2 regions of the Bradyrhizobium sp. USDA 4502 genome follow, and region 2 is predicted to be linked to the other one. Evidence: predicted binding sites of a transcription regulator. Region 2 holds the regulator's gene; the other holds the start of a gene.
What was found. The regulator LexA, encoded in region 2, represses DNA repair genes until DNA is damaged. The targets are predictions, from matches to a motif close to TGTTCNNNNTGTGTTCNG.
Positions count from the first base shown of each region.

Region 1: the regulator LexA is predicted to act here: its motif matches at 1,674-1,691, upstream of ACVW1B_RS32430 (DNA recombination protein RmuC).

Region 1 covers NZ_JBSSGF010000001.1:6,937,252-6,940,626, forward strand. The annotation lists gene fmt (methionyl-tRNA formyltransferase) at 1-874, opposite strand, end outside; gene def (peptide deformylase) at 1,025-1,552, opposite strand; gene ACVW1B_RS32430 (DNA recombination protein RmuC) at 1,723-2,943, shown strand; gene ACVW1B_RS32435 (AmpG family muropeptide MFS transporter) at 3,139-3,375, shown strand, end outside.
Region 2 covers NZ_JBSSGF010000001.1:3,182,478-3,185,852, reverse strand. The annotation lists gene ACVW1B_RS14575 (hypothetical protein) at 1-100, opposite strand, end outside; gene ACVW1B_RS14570 (hypothetical protein) at 246-674, opposite strand; gene lexA (transcriptional repressor LexA) at 918-1,622, opposite strand; gene ACVW1B_RS14560 (molybdopterin molybdotransferase MoeA) at 1,866-3,077, opposite strand; gene ACVW1B_RS14555 (HAD family hydrolase) at 3,104-3,375, opposite strand, start outside.

The DNA.
Region 1 (3,375 bases), 3.8 Mb from region 2:
GCGCCTTGCCGGCGCGCTGCAGTTCGAGGATCCGGATCGCGCCGTCGCCGCAGGCGATCGCGAAATTGTCGTCGAGCACAGCGCCCGGTGCGCCCGAGCCTTTCGCCTGCTCGCAGCGCAGGATTTTCAGCCGCACCGGCTCGCCTTCGCCGGCAAGCTCGCACCAGGCGCCGGGAAACGGCGAGAGCCCGTGAATGTGCCGCAGCACCATATGCGCCGGCTGTGTCCAGTCGATCCGCGCCTCGGCCTTCTCGATCTTGGCCGCATAGGTGACGCCGTCCGCGCTCTGCTTCGTCAGTTGCAAGCCGCCGCGCCCGAGCGCCGCCATCGCGCGCACCATCAGGTCGGCACCGAGCGGCGCCAGCGCGTCGTGCAGATCGGATGCCGTCATGCTGTCCGTGATCGGCAACCGCTCGGCCATCGCGACGTCGCCGGTGTCGAGGCCGACATCCATCTTCATCACCATCACGCCGCTCTCGGCATCGCCCGCCATGATGGCGCGGTTGATCGGTGCGGCGCCGCGCCAGCGCGGCAAGAGCGACGCATGCAGGTTGAAGCAGCCGAGCTTCGGCGCGTCGAGAATGGCCTGCGGCAGGATCATGCCATAGGCGACGACGACGGCGGCGTCTGCGTCATGCGCGCGAAACTCCTCGAGTGCTTCCGGCGTTTTGAGGGTCTTCGGCGTCAGCACGGGAATGCCGAGGCGGCGCGCCTCCTGCTCGACCGGCGTCGGCTCCAGCTGCAGGCCGCGTCGCCCGCCCGGCTTCGGCGCGCGGGTGTAGACCGCCACGACCTCATGGCCATGGGCCACGAGCTCCAGCAGCGTCGGCACCGCGAAATCGGGCGTGCCCATGAAGATCAGGCGGAGAGGCATTAGACAGGCTCGGTAGCAGTTGGAGTGCTTAAGCGCGAAGCGCGTCTTCGCACAAGAAGCCCCGGGCATCCACGTTTTCGGCGACAGCGAAGCAAGACGTGGATGGCCGGGTCAAGCCCGGCCATGACGCGTCCGGGAAAGCGACCGCGCCTACTCCGCCGCGCGCTTGGCGGCCTTCTCGAATTTCTTGAACACGCGGTCGCGCTTCAGTTTCGACAGATAATCCACGAACAGCACGCCGTTGAGATGATCGATTTCGTGCTGGATGCAGGTGGCGTAGAGCCCTTCCGCATCCTCCTCATGCACCGTGCCGTCGAGATCGGTGAATCGCACGCGCACCCGCGCCGGCCGCTCGACCTCCTCGTAATATTCGGGGATCGACAGGCAGCCCTCTTCGTACACCGACAGTTCTTCCGAACGCGCAATGATCTCCGGATTGATGAAGACGCGCGGCTTCGCCGTGGTCTCGCCGTTCTCGTCGCGCTTGGCGAGGTCCATGGTGATCAGCCGCAGCGGCTGCGCGACCTGGATCGCCGCGAGCCCAATGCCGGGCGCGTCATACATGGTCTCGAGCATGTCGTCGGCCAGCTTGCGGATCTCCGGCGTCACCTTCTCGATCGGTTTCGACACCAGCCGCAACTGCTTGTCCGGCAGGATGATGATTTCTCTTAATGCCATGGCGGCGATTTAAGCTGCTGACTTCATGGGGTCAATGCGCTCAGGAACCCGTTAGGACAACGTTAACCACGTTTCTTCACCCCGCATTAACCGTGAAAATCAGGAATGCATTTACCATAAGCGTTCCCTCTTCGTTCGCACCTGGCCGCGAATCGGCTACAACTGCCGGCATGAACGAGATTCTCCTCACGATTGGCGACCTTCCCGTCCGTGTCTCCGACGCATTGATCGGCCTTGGGGCGCTGGCGCTGATCCTGCTGTTCGCCATTGCGGTGGTGATCGCACGCGCCAGCCGGCGCGGCGCGGAACTCGCAATGGCCCAGGCCATCCGCGCCGAAGAGCTGGAGGAGCGCCTCGCCGACATGCTGCGGGCCCAGAGCGAATCCTCCGGGCGGGTCGATGCCAAGGTTGATACTATGGCGCAGGCGCTGGCCGGCCGCCAGGCCGAGATGGCCCGGGCCGTCAACGAGCGGCTCGATTCGGTGACCCACCGGGTCGGCCAGTCGATGGAGCAATCGACCCGCAACACGATGGATTCGCTGCGCGTGCTGCATGAGCGGCTCGGCATCATCGACCACGCGCACAAGAACCTCAACGAACTCACCACCCAGGTGACGACGCTGCGCGACGTGCTCGCCAACAAGCAATCGCGCGGCGCCTTCGGCCAGGCGCGGATGGAGGCGATCGTCCAGGACGGCATGCCGAAGGGCTCGTTCGAGTTCCAGTACACGCTGACGTCGGGCAAGCGGCCGGACTGCGTGGTGTTTCTGCCCGACCAGCGCCCGCTCTGCATCGACGCGAAATTCCCGCTCGAGGCCATGACCGCGCTGCACGATGCGCGCAGCGACGAGGAGCGAAAATTCGCCAGCCAGCGGCTGCGCGCCGACGTGCTGAAGCATGTCAGCGACATCGCGGAGAAGTACCTGATCCCGGGCGAGACCCAGGACACCGCGCTGATGTTCGTGCCGTCGGAATCGGTCTATGCCGAGATCCATGACGGCTTCGACGACGTGATCCAGAAGGCCTATCGCGCCCGCGTCGTGCTGGTGTCGCCGTCGCTCTTGATGCTGGCGATCCAGGTGATGCAGCAGATCCTGAAGGACGCCCGCATTCGCGATGCCGCCGACCAGATCCGCAACGAGGTGATGCATCTCGGCGACGACCTCGGCCGCCTGCGCGATCGCGTGCTCAAGCTGCAGACCCATTTCGGCCAGGTAAACGAGGACGTCAGGCAGATCCTGATCTCCGCCGACAAGATCGAGAAGCGCGCCGGCCGCATCGAGGAACTCGACTTCAGCAAGTCCGAGACCCCGATCGAGGTCCCCCGTTTCGTCAAGCCCAGCACGTCCGACCTGTTCCCCGCCCCGCGCAAGCTGCAGGCGGGGGAGTAGCCTCGAAGTCACCTCGCCCCGCTTGCGGGGAGAGGTCGAAATTCGCGCTTCGCGCGAATTTCGGGTGAGGGGGAGCTTCCGCACATTGCACCCGTCATAATTCGCTGAGAAAGCCCCTCACCCCAACCCTCTCCCCGCGATAGAGCGGGGAGAGGGAGCCAAGGCAGCCGCGGTCGAATCTGCTAACAGAGGGGCATGACCGCGCCCGAAGTGACCGCGACCCAATCGGAAAAGAATCCCCCCGCCGCCACCTCCTGGCGCGACAGTTTTGCGGTGTACCTGCAGCCGCGGGTGCTGATCGTGCTGCTGCTGGGCTTCTCCTCGGGGCTGCCGCTGGCGCTGTCGGGCTCGACGCTGCAGGTCTGGATGAAGGAGGCCGGGGTCGATCTCGGCACCATCGGGCTGCTGGCGCTGATCGGCACGCCCTACACG
Region 2 (3,375 bases):
TCAGGTCGTCGGCCGTTACCGTCAGCCAACCGAACCGGAACATGTAGCGGCCCGGTTCCGTGACGCGTCCAGCCTTTTGCCATGTGACCTTATCGACCACCGCGCACGTCCTCCGTGCCCGATGATGCGCCAAGGCGCCGGCCGACGCAAATCTCCTTCTGCGCCCCGGAAGCGGGAGTCCGGGGTCGCCCGAAATTGCTTAGGTCATCCGCCGCCGAACAGCTCATTCCGCGGCGACGATGCGCTCAACCCAAAAACAGCGTTGCGAATGCGGAGGGCCGCCGCTCCACAACCTTCGGCTTCTGCTCGACCGGCGGATGCAGCGCCGGCAATTGCAGCACGCTAACGCGCTGTCCCTCGACCAGCTGGGTCACCAGCACATGGCTGCCGTCGGGGAATTCGACCGCGTCATGATGCCGATCAGGCACGTCGGGCTCGACTTCGTTGAACACGCCGACGCGATAGTTCAGCGTCTTGGTCCAGATCCAGCGGCTGTCGTAGCGAACGTTCTCGGCGAAAGCGAGCTCGGTGCCCGGCAGCATGCAGACCGCGACAGTGGGGTCATTCTCCGAAGCAAAGCCGCGGGTCGACGTGCCGCGGAACGTCGTCGTGATCAGCGTCTCTCCGACAATGGCGGGGCGCGATGCCACGGCGTGCAGACTATAGTCACACATCGGATGGCTCCTCATTTCGAGGTAGCGACCCGTGCCTCTCCTTGAGGCATTAGGGCCTCTACCAGAGTGGACGATAGCGAACGAGCGTCTGCTCGTTTCTGGGCGATTGTACGACTGGTCCGAGATCGCTCCGATCACAAACACGCGACGCTGCGCGAGAGGTATCGGAGCGCATCGGGCAGGCCGTACGCAAGGAACGATCCGACGTGTTGCTCGTTCCCGGCCGCCGCAAGTATTTGCAATTCAGTATTTGCGATAAAGGCCGATCAGCTTGCCCTGGATGCGGACCCGGTTCGGCGGCAGGATGCGCACTTCATAGGCGGTGTTGGCCGGCTCGAGCGCGATCGATGCGCCGCGGCGGCGGAAGCGCTTCAGGGTGGCTTCCTCCTCGTCGATCAGCGCCACCACGATGTCGCCGGTATTGGCGACGTCGTTGCGCTGGATCAGCGCCATGTCGCCGTCGAGGATGCCGGCATCGACCATCGAGTCGCCGCGCACCTCGAGCGCATAGTGCTCGCCGGCACCGAGCATGTCGGGCGGCACGCTGATGGTGTGGCTGCGGGTCTGCAGCGCCTCGATCGGCGTACCGGCGGCGATCCGGCCCATCACGGGGACCGCGACCGGACGGTTGCCGTCGTCCTCGGCAATCGGCGGCGTGCTGGCGCGCCGGCCGAGGGTGCCTTCGATGACGCTGGGCGTGAAGCCGCGGCGGCCGTTGCCGCCGCCGGCCGAGAGTTCGGGCAGCTTGATGACCTCGATGGCGCGGGCGCGGTTCGGCAGGCGGCGGATGAAGCCGCGCTCCTCCAGCGCAGTGATCAGGCGGTGGATACCGGACTTCGAGCGCAGGTCGAGTGCATCCTTCATCTCGTCGAAGGAGGGCGGTACGCCGGCCTCTTTCAGACGTTCATTGATGAAACGCAGTAGTTCGTACTGTTTGCGCGTGAGCATCTCGAGTATTCCCCCGGTTGATAGCGTCGTTCGATTCCGAGACTCTTCTGGTGGGGCCTGCAGGCCGGGCCTGACCTCAGGAGCATGTGCTCGATGCACCTGCTTCCACGCGGCTTCCCGATTGTAGACACCAGTACTCGAAACAAATCATGAACGGACACTATATGTTCGATATGTGTTCCGCAACCACTTAATTTCCGGTGAACGCGTCGGGCAACGCACAATCGGCGGGGCGCGAAAACCCTATTCGGGCAGTGTCAGAATCTCGCATTCGCTGCCTTCGACGGCCGCCGCTGCAAACGGCGGACGCACGAGAAGTGCCCGTGCCGCAGCGAGATTCCCGAGCAGCGACGAGTCCTGCTGCGTCACCGGCGTTGCGATCAGCGTGCCGTCCTCGCGCGCTTCGAGCCGCGCACGCAGATAGTCCTCGCGCTGGTCGTTGGCGGCGAGGTCGCGGCCGAGCAGGGCGCTCGCGCGGCGATGATGAATCACTTTCCGGCCGCTCAGCGCCCGAATCAACGGCACCAGGAACAGGAAGGCGCAGACATAGGACGACACCGGATTGCCGGGCAGACCGATCACCCGCATCGCGCCGAGCCGGCCATGCATCATCGGCTTGCCGGGCCGCATCGCAATCCGCCAGAACGCCATCTCGACGCCCTCGGCTTCCAGCGACCGCTTGACGAGATCGTGGTCGCCGACCGAGGCGCCGCCTGTCGTGATGAGGACATCGGCGCCGGCCTCGCGTGCCCGGCGGATGCCCGCCGTGGTCGCCTCTACCGTGTCGGCGGCAACGCCGAGGTCGACGGTCTCGGCGCCTTCGGCGCGCGCCAGCGCCCGCAGCGCGTAGCCGTTGGAATAGACGATCTGGCCGGGACCGGGCTGCGAGCCCGGCATCACCAGCTCGTCGCCGGTCGCCAGCACCGCGACCTTCGGGCGGCGGCGCACCGCAAGTTCCGGATAGTTCATGGCGGCCGCCAGCGACAGCGCGCGGTCGGACAGGCGGCTGCCGCCGGCGAGCAGCACCTCGCCCTCACGGAAGTCGACCCCAGCCGGGCGGATGTGCCGCCCGACGCTGGCGGCCTCCGTGATCGTGATGTGGTCGCCGTCGACGGCGGTGTCCTCCTGGATGATCACCGCGTCGGCGCCATTGGGGATCACGCCGCCGGTGAAGATCCGCACCGCCTCGCCGGCGCCGACCGTCCGCTCGAACGGCCGGCCGGCGGCGACTTCGCCGATCACCTTGAGCCGGGCCTTTAGATCAGCCGCATCGGCGGCGCGCACCGCATAGCCGTCCATCGCCGACATCGGCTGCGGCGGCTGGGTGCGGAGCGCCGCGAGGTCGTGCGCAAGCGTGCGGTGGTAGGCGGCATCGAGCGCGACCATCTCCTCCGGCAGCGGTTCGGCGCCGGCGAGGACGGCGGACAGGGCATCGGCAACCGGCATCAGGGCCACGCTCAGAGCTCCTCAATTCTTAATGTTCAAATTCCAAGTGCGGTCAAAGCCCTTGCCACGTCATCCGTCGACGTCACGTGGATAGCATGAAGGCCGCGCGCCCGCGCACCTTCGATATTGGCGGCCAGGTCGTCGAAGAACAGGATCCGCGACGCCGGCACGCCGATGGCTTTTACCACATGATCGTAGGCCTCGGCGTCGGGTTTGCGGAAGCCGATGCTCGAGGACAGGAAGACGTTGCGGAAATGGCTGAGCAGCTCGGCATGGGTGACCGAGAAATGCGCGACATGGGCCGGAT